DNA from 3 places in the Janthinobacterium sp. GW821-FHT03C08 genome. Region 2 is predicted to be linked to each of the others. Evidence: predicted binding sites of a transcription regulator. Region 2 holds the regulator's gene; each other region holds the start of a gene.
What was found. The regulator NrdR, encoded in region 2, represses ribonucleotide reductase genes. The targets are predictions, from matches to a motif close to CACNANATNTNGTG.

Region 1 (4,322 bases), on a different contig from region 2:
TTCGCAGCGCTGGCGTTCGCTGTCGGGCAGGGTGGTGGCGGGAGTGAAGTCGGGACGTGCATTCATGGCGTTTCCTCAAGTGATGGAGCAGGGTGGGCCTGCTTGCGGGCGATCAGTTCCGCGTCGCAGGTGGGACAGAATTCATGCTTGCCTGCCAGGTAGCCGTGGCGCGGACAGATGGAAAAGGTGGGCGTGACGGTGATGTAGGGCAGAGAAAAGCGGCTCAGGGCGCGTTTTACCAGTTCGCGGCAGGCGTTCGCGTCCGACAGCGCTTCCGTCATGTACAGGTGCAGCACGGTGCCGCCCGTGTACTTGCGCTGCAGCGCGTCCTGCAACTCCAGCGCCTCGAACGGGTCGTCCGTGTGGCCCACGGGCAGTTGCGAGGAATTCGTGTAGTACGGGTTGTCGGGCGTTCCTGCCTGCAGGATGGCGGGATAGCGCTTGCGGTCTTCGCGCGCGAAGCGGTACGTCGTGCCTTCGGCCGGCGTCGCTTCCAGGTTGTACATATGTCCCGTCTCTTCCTGGAATTGCAGCATGCGGGCGCGCACGTGGTCGAGCAGGCGGATCGCCAGCGCATGGCCCTCGGGACTCGTGATGTCATGGGCGTCGCCGCTGAAATTGCGGATCATCTCGTTGATGCCGTTCACGCCCAGCGTGGAAAAGTGGTTGCGCAGGGTGCCCAGGTAGCGCTTGGTGTAGGGGAACAGGCCTTGTTGCATCAGTTCCTCGATGGTGCGGCGCTTGATTTCCAGGCTGGTCTTGCCCAGTTCCAGCAGGCGGTCGAGGTCCGTCATCAACGCCGCTTCGTCGCCGCGCCATCGGTGGCCCAGGCGCGCACAGTTGATCGTCACCACGCCCAGGGAACCCGTCTGCTCGGCGGACCCGAACAGGCCATTGCCCCTTTTCAGCAGTTCGCGCAAGTCCAGCTGCAGGCGGCAGCACATGGAGCGTATCATGTTCGGCTTGAGTTCCGAATTGATGAAATTCTGGAAGTAGGGCAGGCCGTAGCGGGCCGTCATCTCGAACAGGCGTTCCGCATTCTCGCTATGCCAGTCGAAGTCCTCGGTGATGTTGTAGGTGGGGATGGGGAAGGTGAAGACGCGGCCCCTGGCGTCGCCCGCCATCATGATCTCGATGTAGGCGCGGTTGATCATGTCCATCTCCGCCTGCAGCTCGCCATAGCGGAAGTCCATCTCCCGGCCGGCGATGACGGGCACCTGCTCGCGCAAGTCCTCCGGGCAGACCCAGTCGAAGGTGAGATTGGTGAACGGCGTCTGCGTGCCCCAGCGCGACGGCACGTTGAGGTTGAAGATCAGCTCCTGCATGTATTGGCGCACGTCTTCGTAGCGCAGGCTGTCCTGGCGGATGTACGGCGCCATGTAGGTGTCGAAGGAACTGAAGGCCTGCGCGCCGGCCCACTCGTTTTGCAGGGTGCCGAGGAAATTGACGATCTGCCCGATGGCGCTCGACATGTGCTTGGGCGGGCTTGACTCGATCTTGCCCGGCACGCCGTTCAAGCCTTCGTGCAGCAGGGTGCGCAGCGACCAGCCGGCGCAGTAGCCGGCCAGCATGTCGAGATCGTGGATGTGCAGGGCCGCTTCGCGGTGCGCCGCGCCCACGTCCGGCGGATACACCTGGTCCAGCCAGTAGTTGGCGATGACCTTGCCCGACACATTGAGTATCAGGCCGCCCAGCGAATAGCCCTGGTTGGCATTGGCATTGACGCGCCAGTCGCTCCGTTCCAGGTATTCATTGATGGACGCGGCGACATCGACCTGGCCGCGCGGGGTGGGAACTGCGTTTGTCGTCATGAAACCTCCAATAAACACAACATGCGGTGTTTTCATGGAGATTAGTCACTAAATGTAGTGGCGTCAAAGGGCGCGCGCAGCGGCTTGCCGAATCCTTGATGCAGGTGAAAAAAAGCGCCTCAGCGGCTTTTTTTCGCGCCCACCTGGCGCAGGATCAGCCAGGCGGCGCCAAACCAGGCAGCGCCGCAGAGGGCGATGCCGACGACGGAGGCGGGCAGCACGTGCATCCAGATTTCCAGCGCCGAGTAGGTGCTCCAGCTGGCCACGCGCGCGTCGAAAGTGACGTAATTGGCCAGCAGCCAGTACACGGCCAGCATGCCTGTGCACAGGCTGGCCTGGCGCAGCGCGGACACCTGGCGGCGCGCAAGGACAGCTTGCAGGAACAGCAGCAGCACGCCGGGCCAGGCGCCCAGCACCTCGGGCGACAGGATGGAGAGGGACTCGGCATCGTAGCCGTCGGCGGGCGACGCCCACTGTATTTGCAGCACGGTGAGGAACAGGGTCAGCAGGAAGATGAGCAGCGGTTTGCGGGGCATGGCGGTCGGGGGAGCAGGGGGAAAGGTGGGGCATTTTACAGCCAGGTCAAGCAAGTTGAAGGTGCGCCAGCCGTGCGCGCATTCCTTCACCTGCGTCAAGGACTGGGCGGCATGGGCGGGGCTATAGTCTGCACCCTGAGCCGATACAGGACTGAGAACACCATGATGCTTGAATCAACCCCCGCCACCTGCGGGGCCGGACCGCTGGAACTGGTCTGCCCCGCCGGCAGCCTTCCTGCCTTGAAAGCGGCCGTCGACAATGGCGCCGACACCGTCTACCTGGGCTTTCGCGACGCCACCAATGCGCGCAATTTCGCCGGCCTCAATTTCGACGAAAAGGCCATCGCCGAAGGCGTGCGCTATGCCCATCAATATGGGCGCAAGGTGCTGCTGGCGCTGAACACGTATCCGCAGCCGCACAACTGGGCCGTGTGGCGCAGCGCCATCGACCGCGCCGCCGAAGCCGGCATCGACGCCATGATCGTGGCCGACCCGGGCCTGATGGCCTACGCGGCCCAGCACCAGCCGCAGCTGCGCCTGCACCTGTCCGTGCAGGGCTCGGCGACGAATTACGAGGCCATCAACTTCTATCGCGAGCACTTCGGCATCGCTCGCGCCGTGCTGCCGCGCGTGCTGTCGATGGCGCAGGTCGAGCAACTGATCTCCAAGACGGACGTCGAGATCGAGGTCTTCGGCTTCGGCAGCCTGTGCGTGATGGTCGAGGGGCGCTGCGCGCTGTCGTCATATGCGACGGGCGAGGCGCCAAATACGCACGGCGTGTGCTCGCCGGCGAAATCCGTGCGCTGGCTGGAAACGCCGAACGGCCTGGAATCGCGCCTGAACGGCGTACTGATCGACCGCTACGCGCCCGGCGAAAACGCCAGCTATCCCACCCTGTGCAAGGGGCGTTTCGAAGTCAACGACGAAGAGTATTACGCCATCGAGGAGCCGGCCAGCCTGAACACCCTGGCGCTGCTGCCGCAGCTGATCGCCATGGGCGTGCGCGCCGTGAAGATCGAAGGACGCCAGCGCAGTCCCGCCTACGTGGCGCAGGTGACGCGCGTGTGGCGCGAAGCGATCGACGCCTGCCGCGAAGGCAATGCGCGCTACGTCGTCAAGCCGGGCTGGATGGCGGCCATGGACAAGCTGGCCGAAGGGCAGCAGCACACCTTGGGCGCGTATCACCGCTCCTGGAAATAGAGGATGAACATGTTAAAACTATCTTTGGGCCCCTTGCTGTACTACTGGCCGCGCGCTACCGTCTTCGAGTTTTACCAGCAGATGGCCGCCACGGCCGTCGATATCGTGTATCTCGGCGAAACCGTGTGTTCGCGCCGGCACGAGCTGCGCCTGGCCGACTGGCTCGATATCGCCGACATGCTGGCCGCCGCCGGCAAGGAGGTGGTGCTGTCGACGCAGGCGCTGATCGAGGCGGGCGCGGAACTGGCGACCCTGCGCCGCATCACGGGCAATGGCCGCTACATGGTCGAGGCGAACGACATGGGCGCCGTGCACTGCATGGAAAAGGGGGGGGCCTTCGTCGCCGGTCCCCATTTGAACCTGTTCAATGGTCCCAGCCTGCAATTGCTGGCGCGCCTCGGTGCGCGGCGCTGGGTGATGCCGCTGGAAATGGGGCAAGCGGCGCTGGCGGAAATGCAGCGCCAGAAGCCGGACGGCCTGGAGACGGAAGTCTTCGCCTATGGCCGCATGCCGCTGGCCTTTTCCGCGCGCTGCTTCACGGCGCGCAACCGCAACCTGCCGAAGGACGATTGCGGCTACAGCTGCCTGGAAGAGCCGGACGGCCTGCTGCTGCGCACGCGCGACGAAGTGCCCTTCCTCGTGCTCAACGGCACGCAGACGCAGTCGGCGCTCGTCTACAACCTCGTGCGCGAACTGGACGCCATGCGCGACATGGGCGTGGGCGTGGCGCGCATCAGCCCGCAGGCGATGAACACTGAAAAAGTCATCGCCATCT
Region 2 (4,322 bases):
ACCACCTGCGTGCCGTCCTGCGCGCCGAACCCGATGGCCGTGATGCGGTACACATAGTTTTCCGTGGCGAGGCTGCCGGCCGCCGGCCCCGCCTCTTCGCCCGGCGCATGAAATGGCAGCAACTCGATGATGTAGCGGGGCCGGCGCGCGGGCAGCAAGCCCTGCCCCGTCTGCATGGCCGCGCCCGTAAACTGGCCATACGGCACCGAGCGGCTGGCGCCGCCGGCCGATTCGGCCGCATCCAGCTCCATGGCCAGCCACAGGGCCGGCGCGCCCTTGGCTGCGGGCAGGCACAAGCCCAGCTCATTTCCCTGGCCGCAAGCCTGCGCGAAGCCCGCCGCACTGCCCGGCGCGAACAGGCCGCTGCGTCCGGGCGCGCCGGGCAAGCCTTCGATATCGTTCTGCGCATCCATCAACGCCTCCTCCGCCGCCTGGAAGGCGACATGCCGGTCACGCGCGCCGCGCGCCGCCTTCTCTGCCTGCAAGGCCATCTGCGCCGCCGACACGCCCAGCAGCAGGATCACGACCAGCAGGCACAGCACGTACACGAGGGTCGCGCCACACATGCGCACGGACGCGGCCCGTCGGCGGACAGGGGCAGGCATCGCCTAGTCCGGCCCGTTGCGCAGCATGATGCTCGTTTGCACGATCTGCCGCCGTCGTCCCTGCAGGGCGGGCGGAAAAGCCGTCCGCAGCACGCGCGCGCCCGGGTCGCCGGCGCCCTGCGCCTCGACATACGCCTTGCCGAACAGGTCGAACTGCGCCGGTCCCAGGTCATCGGATTTGCCCGCCGCGCCCGCCTCTCCATGCAGCAGCAGCGCCACGCGCACGCCGGCGATGCGCTTCCAGTGCGTGCGGCGGTGAAAGTCGCGCTGCCGTTCGGCCGCCGTCTCGCCCACCAGCAGCAGCGCCGCGTCGGCGGCATCGAGCAAGCTGGCATTGACGTACAGGTTGGCCACGCCATCGGGCGGCGTATCCGTATCGAGGCCATACAGCACCTGGAAGCCGTCGACGCCGCGGATGATGGCATCCGCTCCCCAGCCGTTCGCGCCACGGTATTTGCAGCGCAATTCGCCCTCGCCATCGGCGCCCTGCGCCACGTAGAAAATGCTCCAGCCCCGCTGCGCCTCGGTGTGCGCGGCGCCCACGCCGAAGCCGGCGCAATTGAGGACGGAACCGTCGCCGCCCTCGTCCGCGCCGGCACCGTCGTAGCGCAAGGCCAGCACGTCGCTGCCATGCATGACGTCGGGCAAGGCCTGGCCGATACCCTCGCTGTTCTTGCCCAGGCCATGCGCGTCGAGCCCGGCGATATTGGCGCTGTCTTCGCTGGCGTGAAACAGCGGCGCGGCATCGCCGTCCCAGTTAACGTACGCCGTCTGGCGCACGGCGCGGGCGATGGCGTCGAGCGCATAGCGGCCGTTGTCGTCCAGGCGCGCGCCGGCCGACTGCTCCGCATAACTGCTGCTCGCCGCCAGCAGCACGGCGCTGGCGGCGAGCAGCAGCAAGGCGCCAACCGCCATGGCCACCAGCAATTCAACCAGGCCCATGCCCCGACGCCAGCTGGCTCCCGCGCCCCGCATGCCGTTCATGGACCGCCTCCGCCCAGCTGCAGCAGCAGTTTGGGGGGCGCTTCGCCCGCCCCGTTCACGGCGGGCTGGCCGTCGGGCTGGCGGCCGCGCCAGCCCAGCTTGATGACGATGGGCGCCCCCTTGCCGCCGCTGCAAGCCCAGTCCGGCCCCTGGGCGGCGGCATTCCACGCCGCCATGTCGCGGCAGATGTGCAGGCGGGCGCCGGGCAAGCCCGCATGCAGCTGCTGCTTCCATTCGGCGATATCGAATTGCGCCAGCTGCGCCGCGCCGCAGGCGCCGGCACCGAAGCAGCCGGGCGCGCCGCCGTCCTGCGCTGGGGTACCATCCGGCGCCGCTTCGTAGGCCACGCCCAGGTAGGGATTGCCGGCGTCGGGACCTTCCATGAGTGCGCTGTTGGCGCGCATGCGTTCGGCCATGCCGGCGGCCAGTTGCGCGGCGGCCGACAGCAGCGCCGATTCATGGCGCGCGCGCAGGGAGGTCAGCTGCAAAATGCTGGCGCCGAGCAAGCCCAGCGCCAGTAGCAGCAGCGACACCAGCACCTCGACGAGGGAACTGCCATCCATGGATCCACGCGCACTGCCGTGCATGACGTCCTCCTGCAAATTGCGCCGCGCGAAAGCACGACCCAGCTACACGATAGGCGCGCGCCGAAACGCGGGCATGAGGCAGCGCAAACGTCGCGGCGAAAAGGCGGAAAATCAGAAAAAAGCGGGGAAAAAAACGCGCCGGGATTGATCAGGCGGCTTGCCAGGCGAGCGCTGGCGTGGTGGTGCGGGACGCTCCATCAGTCCCGCTGGCGGCAGGCAACGGCGGGGAGCCTCAGGGCTTGCGCGCCTGCCCCACTTCGGCGATCGCATCCTGGAATTCGGCCAGGTCTTCGAAATTCTTGTACACGGAGGCGAAGCGGATATACGCGATCTTGTCCAGGCGCTTGAGTTCCTGCATGACGAGTTCGCCGATATAGCCGGAATCGACTTCACGCAAACCGCTCGTCAGCAGTTTTTCCTGGATGGAGGCGATGGCGGTATCCACGGAGGCGGCCGCGACGGGACGCTTGCGCAAGGCCAGCATCAAACTGCCGCGCAACTTATCCGCAGCGAACTCCGTCCGGCTGCCATTCTTTTTGACGACGGCCGGCATGATAAGTTCAATGCGCTCATAGGTCGTGAAACGCTTGTCGCATTGGCTGCAGCGGCGCCGGCGCCGGATGGCATCCCCTTCCTCCGATACGCGCGTATCGAGAACCTGGGTGTCGCCGTGCTGGCAGAATGGACATTTCATGGGCTGGCTACAACTTTATAGTAATAATTACGGGAAATCGCCGCCCTTAAGCAAAAGGCGCCCGAATCACTCCGGGCGCCCTGGGGCACGAAGGAATGTGTCATACAGAATCTTACTCCGTATGACACATTCTGGACAAATAATTATGCTGCGTACACAGGGTGCGCGTCGGCCAGCACTTTCACGGCCGCTTTCACGCGCTCGATGGTGGCGGCGTCATGCGGGTTGTCCAGCACGTCGGCGATCAGGTTGCCCACTTCTTCCGCTTGCGCTTCCTTGAAGCCGCGCGTCGTCATGGCCGGGCTGCCCAGGCGGATGCCCGAGGTGACGAACGGTTTTTGCGGGTCGTTCGGGATGCCGTTCTTGTTGCAGGTGATGTGCGCGGAACCGAGGATGGCTTCGGCTTCCTTGCCCGTCAGGTTCTTGGCGCGCAGGTCGACCAGCATGACGTGCGATTCCGTGCCGCCGGAAACGATGCGCAGGCCGCGCTTGATCAGGGTTTTTGCCAGCACGTCGGCGTTCTTGACCACTTGCTTCTGGTATTCGACGAATTCAGGGCTCAGCGCTTCCTTGAAGGCGACGGCCTTGCCGGCGATCACGTGCATCAGCGGGCCGCCCTGGATGCCGGGGAAGATGGCCGAGTTGATGGCTTTTTCGTGTTCGGCCTTCATCAGGATGATGCCGCCGCGCGGGCCGCGCAGCGATTTGTGCGTGGTCGAGGTGACGAAGTCGGCGAACGGCACCGGGTTCGGGTACAGGCCGGCGGCGATCAGGCCCGCGTAGTGGGCCATGTCGACCATGAAGTAGGCGCCCACTTCCTTGGCGATCTTGCTGAAACGCTCGAAGTCGATCTTTTTCGAGAAGGCCGATGCGCCGGCGATGATCAGCTTGGGCTTGCGTTCGCGGGCCAGGCGTTCCATGGCTTCGTAGTCGATGTCTTCTTCCGCCGTCAAGCCGTACGAGACGACGTCGAACCACTTGCCGGACATGTTCAGCGGCATGCCGTGGGTCAGGTGGCCGCCTTCGGCCAGCGACATGCCCATGATCAGGTCGCCCGGTTTCAGCATGGCGAAGAACACGCCCTGGTTCGCCTGCGAACCCGAGTTCGGCTGCACGTTGGCGCATTCGGCGCCGAACAGCTGTTTCACGCGGTCGATGGCCAGTTGCTCGGCCACGTCGACGTATTCGCAGCCGCCGTAGTAGCGCTTGCCTGGATAGCCTTCGGCATACTTGTTCGTCAGCTGCGAGCCTTGCGCTTCCATTACGGCTGGCGACGTGTAGTTTTCCGACGCGATCAGTTCGATATGGTCGTGCTGGCGCGTATTTTCTTTCTGGATGACGGCGAACAATTCAGGATCGACGTTGGCGAGGGTGTGATCTTTTGCAAACATGTAAAAACTCCAAGTATGAGGGTGCTTGTACTGGCAGGTTGGATCGAATGAGGGGAGCCGG
Region 3 (4,322 bases), on a different contig from region 2:
ATCACGCCCGACGACCTGGGCTTGCCTTGCATGGCCAGCGTCACGCCGTTGCGCGCGACGCCGGTCGTGCCGGAGCGGCAATTGTCGCTGCCCGGGGTGCCGCCGCGCAGCATGGCGCCGGTCTTGCCGCTGGCACGCTACTTGTGCCAGGTCGAGCGGGAAATGATCATGCAGGCACTGGTGCGGGAACGCTATCACCGCGTGCGGGCGGCAAGGCAATTGGGCATCAGCGTGCGTCAGTTGCGTTACAGAATGCAGAAGTTGGCGATACAGGAGCCCCGGTTTGATGACGACATGGAAGATAGATGACGATGGCTGGTGCGATGGCGCGGTGCGCTACGACTCGCCCTACCACGACGCCCGCCCGGAAGGTGCGCACGTCGATTTGTTGGTGATCCATAACATCAGCCTCCCCGGCGGGCGCTTCGGCGGGCCGCATGTGTCGGACTTGTTTACCGGCCGGGTAGATTATAATGCCGATCCTTCTTTTGCCGACCTGCGTGGTTTGCAGGTCTCGGCGCACTTTTTTGTGCGGCGCGATGGTGCGCTGTTGCAATATGTTTCGGCTGACCAGCGTGCCTGGCATGCCGGTACGTCCACATTTGAGGGACGCCCGCAGTGCAATGGCTATTCCGTCGGTATCGAAATGGAAGGCTCGGACTTTGTCCCCTTCCAGCCGCGACAATACCACGTGCTGGCAGCGCTGACGGCGGCGCTGGTGACCCGCTACGGACTGGGCCAGGTGCGTGGACATGAGCATATCGCGCCGGGAAGGAAGACCGATCCGGGACCGTTTTTTGACTGGAATTTCTACCAAGAAATCTGGTTGGAAACCGTGCGCGAGCAGCCTGCGTTAGCGCTTACTACGCGGGCATTGGGCTTCCCGCCGCCACCCTGAAAAGTCAACCGAAATCGTAGAAGAAAGTACAAAAAATTACACTGGCCGATGCCGGAAAACTATTGCATCGCCTTTCGATGGGCACTACAATTAGTGCAGAACTTGGATTTAATGACTATATGTAGTGCCATCTCAGACGTTTCCAGAATTATTATCAAAGCTAACCTTCTTGCTGTTGTGGCAATTGGAACTGGCGGTTCATCACCCTTGATCGTGTTTTCCGCCAGCCGGCAGCCAAGGTTGGCGATATGAATTCTGACTGTGCATTATTTACTATTTGGCAATAAAAATTACCTGAAGAAACCCTGACCATCGGGCGTTCTATTCAACCACACACGCGGCAGCAAAACTGCAGGCTGACTTTAGCTGACAACGGGAGCTTCAATGCAATCACCTCAAGATATTTCCATCCATCCAACGCCAGTATCGCCAGCGCCAGGCGCGGCCAACAGCGTGGCGAGTACGGGCGCGGCCTTGGGCGACTATCGCATCATCCGCCGCAACGGTGCGGTGGTGGCATTTGAGCCTTCGAAGATCGCCATCGCCATGACCAAGGCGTTTTTGGCCGTTAACGGCGGCCAGGGCGCCGCTTCGGCCCGCATCCGCGAACTGGTGGAACAATTGACGGACGGCGTCGTCGCCGCGCTGGTGCGCCGCCATCCGGGTGGCGGCACCTTCCATATCGAAGACGTGCAAGACCAGGTGGAACTGTCGCTGATGCGTTCGGGCGAACACGACGTGGCGCGTGCCTACGTGCTGTACCGTGCCAAGCACATGGAAGAGCGCCGCCTGCAGAAGGAAGCGCAAGGCGCCTCCGCGCAAGTTTCCGCACCGCAACTGAACGTGCTGGACAACGGCGTGCGCCGCCTGCTGGACATGCAGGAAGTGCGCGACCTGATCAACGCCGCCTGCGCCGGCCTGGAAAAGCACGTCGATGCCGACGCCATCCTGGCCGAAACCGTGAAGAACCTGTACGACGGCGTGCCCGTCGAAGAGCTGCACAAGTCGGCCATCCTGGCGGCGCGCGCGCTGATGGAAAAAGACCCGGCCTACAGCCAGGTCACGGCCCGCATCCTGCTGCACACGGTGCGCAAGGAAGTGTTCGGCAAGGAAGTGCCGCAAGCGGCCGCTGCCGCCGAATACCTGACGTATTTCCCCCAATACATCGCCAAGGGCATCGCCGCCGAGCTGCTGAACCCGGTACTCGCCAGCTTCGACCTAGAGCTCCTGGCCAAAGCCATCGTCGCCGACCGCGACTTGCAGTTCGGCTACATCGGCCTGCAAACCCTGTATGACCGCTATTTCCTGCACATCCAGGACGTGCGCATCGAAATGCCGCAAGCGTTCTACATGCGCGTGGCCATGGGCCTGGCGCTGAACGAAGCGGACCGCGAAGCGCGCGCCATCGAGTTCTACAGCCTGCTGTCCTCGTTCGACTTCATGAGCTCGACCCCGACCCTGTTCAACTCGGGCACCCTGCGCTCGCAGCTGTCGTCGTGCTACCTGAGCACCGTCTCCGATGACCTGGAAGGCATCTACGACGCCATCAAGGACAACGCGCTGCTGGCCAAGTTTGCCGGCGGCCTGGGCAACGACTGGACGCCGGTGCGCGCCCTGGGCGCCCACATCAAGGGCACCAACGGCAAGTCGCAAGGCGTGGTGCCGTTCCTGAAAGTGGTGAACGACACGGCCGTGGCAGTCAACCAGGGCGGCAAGCGCAAGGGCGCCGTCTGTGCCTACCTGGAAACCTGGCACATGGACATCGAGGAATTCCTCGACCTGCGCAAGAACACGGGCGACGACCGCCGCCGCACGCACGACATGAACACGGCGAACTGGATTCCCGACATGTTCATGAAGCGCGTCATGGAAAAAGGCGAATGGACCCTGTTCTCGCCGTCGGACACGCCTGACCTGCACGACAAGGTCGGCAAGGCCTTTGAACAGGCTTATCTGGGCTACGAAGCCAAGGCCGCCGCCGGCGAAATCCGCGTCTTCAAGAAGATCGCGGCGCTGGACCTGTGGCGCAAGATGCTGTCGATGCTGTTCGAAACGGGCCACCCATGGATCACGTTCAAGGATCCGTGCAACATCCGCAGCCCGCAGTCGCACGTCGGCGTCGTCCACAGCTCGAACCTGTGCACGGAAATCACGCTGAACACGGGCCCTGACGAAATCGCCGTCTGCAACCTCGGTTCCGTCAACATGCCGGCGCACATGAAGGAAGGCAAGCTCGATCACGTCAAGCTGGCCAAGACCATCCGCACCGCCATGCGCATGCTTGACAACGTCATCGACATCAATTACTACGCCGTCGAGAAGGCGCGCAACTCGAACATGCGCCACCGTCCGGTCGGCATGGGCGTGATGGGCTTCCAGGACTGCCTGCACATGATGCGCGTGCCGTTCGCCTCGGACGCCGCCGTGTCGTTTGCCGACACCTCGATGGAAGCCGTCTGCTACTACGCCTACCTGGCGTCGACGGAACTGGCCGAAGAGCGCGGCCGCTATGAATCGTACGCCGGTTCGCTGTGGGACCGCGGCATCCTGCCGCAGGACTCGGTCAAACTGCTGGCCGAAGAGCGCGGCGGCTACCTGGAAGTCGATTCCTCGTCGGCCATGGACTGGACCCCGGTGCGCGAACGCATCGCCAAGTTCGGCATGCGCAACTCGAACTGCGTGGCGATCGCCCCGACGGCGACGATTTCGAACATCATCGGCGTATCGGCCTGTATTGAGCCGACGTTCCAGAACCTGTACGTGAAATCGAACCTGTCGGGCGAATTCACCGAGATCAACGGCTACCTGGTGCGCGACCTGAAGGCGCGCGACCTGTGGGATGAAGTCATGATCTCCGACCTGAAGTACTTCGACGGCTCGCTGGTGAAGATCGACCGCATCCCGCAAGACCTGCGCGACATCTACGCCACCGCCTTTGAAGTGTCGCCAAGCTGGCTGGTGGAAGCGGCTTCGCGTCGCCAGAAGTGGATCGACCAGGCCCAGTCGCTGAACATCTACATGGCTGGCGCTTCCGGCAAGAAGCTCGACGAGACCTACAAGCTGGCATGGCTGCGTGGCCTGAAAACCACCTACTACCTGCGTACCATCGCCGCTACCCACATGGAGAAATCGACCTCGCGTACCGGCGCCCTGAACGCCGTGGCAGTCGATGGCGGCATGTCGGCCAGCGCGCAGAGTGCCCAGGCGGCCGTCGTGGCGGCAGCAGCCGTCGCCGTGGCGCCGGTGGCAGCCGTGGCAGCGGCAGCGGACGACGCCGATGGCGAAGCCTGCTACCTGCGTCCGGGTGACGACGGTTTCGAGGAATGCGAAGCCTGCCAGTAAGATTTTAGTTGTCAGCCCAGAACTTCTGGGCTGATTCAATGTTGTCAATGTCTGTATTGTCCGATTCAACGGGCCTGTTGCA

Region 1: AC07VL_RS12315 (ribonucleoside triphosphate reductase) is a predicted target of NrdR. The motif match lies at 1,858-1,871, and genes of this name have one in related genera.
Region 3: AC07VL_RS01815 (ribonucleoside-diphosphate reductase subunit alpha) is a predicted target of NrdR. The motif match lies at 1,012-1,025, and genes of this name have one in related genera.

The regions. Positions count from the first base shown of each region.
Region 1 covers NZ_JBWKUP010000007.1:292,693-297,014, reverse strand. Annotated here, with positions in the region: gene nrdD (anaerobic ribonucleoside-triphosphate reductase) at 1-66, opposite strand, end outside; gene AC07VL_RS12315 (ribonucleoside triphosphate reductase) at 63-1,811, opposite strand; gene AC07VL_RS12310 (hypothetical protein) at 1,931-2,347, opposite strand; gene ubiU (ubiquinone anaerobic biosynthesis protein UbiU) at 2,510-3,547, shown strand; gene ubiV (ubiquinone anaerobic biosynthesis protein UbiV) at 3,557-4,322, shown strand, end outside.
Region 2 covers NZ_JBWKUP010000021.1:17,979-22,300, forward strand. Annotated here, with positions in the region: gene AC07VL_RS24515 (pilus assembly PilX family protein) at 1-605, opposite strand, end outside; gene AC07VL_RS24520 (PilW family protein) at 609-1,589, opposite strand; gene pilV (type IV pilus modification protein PilV) at 1,586-2,152, opposite strand; gene nrdR (transcriptional regulator NrdR) at 2,409-2,870, opposite strand; gene glyA (serine hydroxymethyltransferase) at 3,014-4,261, opposite strand.
Region 3 covers NZ_JBWKUP010000001.1:390,879-395,200, reverse strand. Annotated here, with positions in the region: gene AC07VL_RS01825 (sigma-54 interaction domain-containing protein) at 1-309, shown strand, start outside; gene ampD (1,6-anhydro-N-acetylmuramyl-L-alanine amidase AmpD) at 287-898, shown strand; gene AC07VL_RS01815 (ribonucleoside-diphosphate reductase subunit alpha) at 1,283-4,240, shown strand.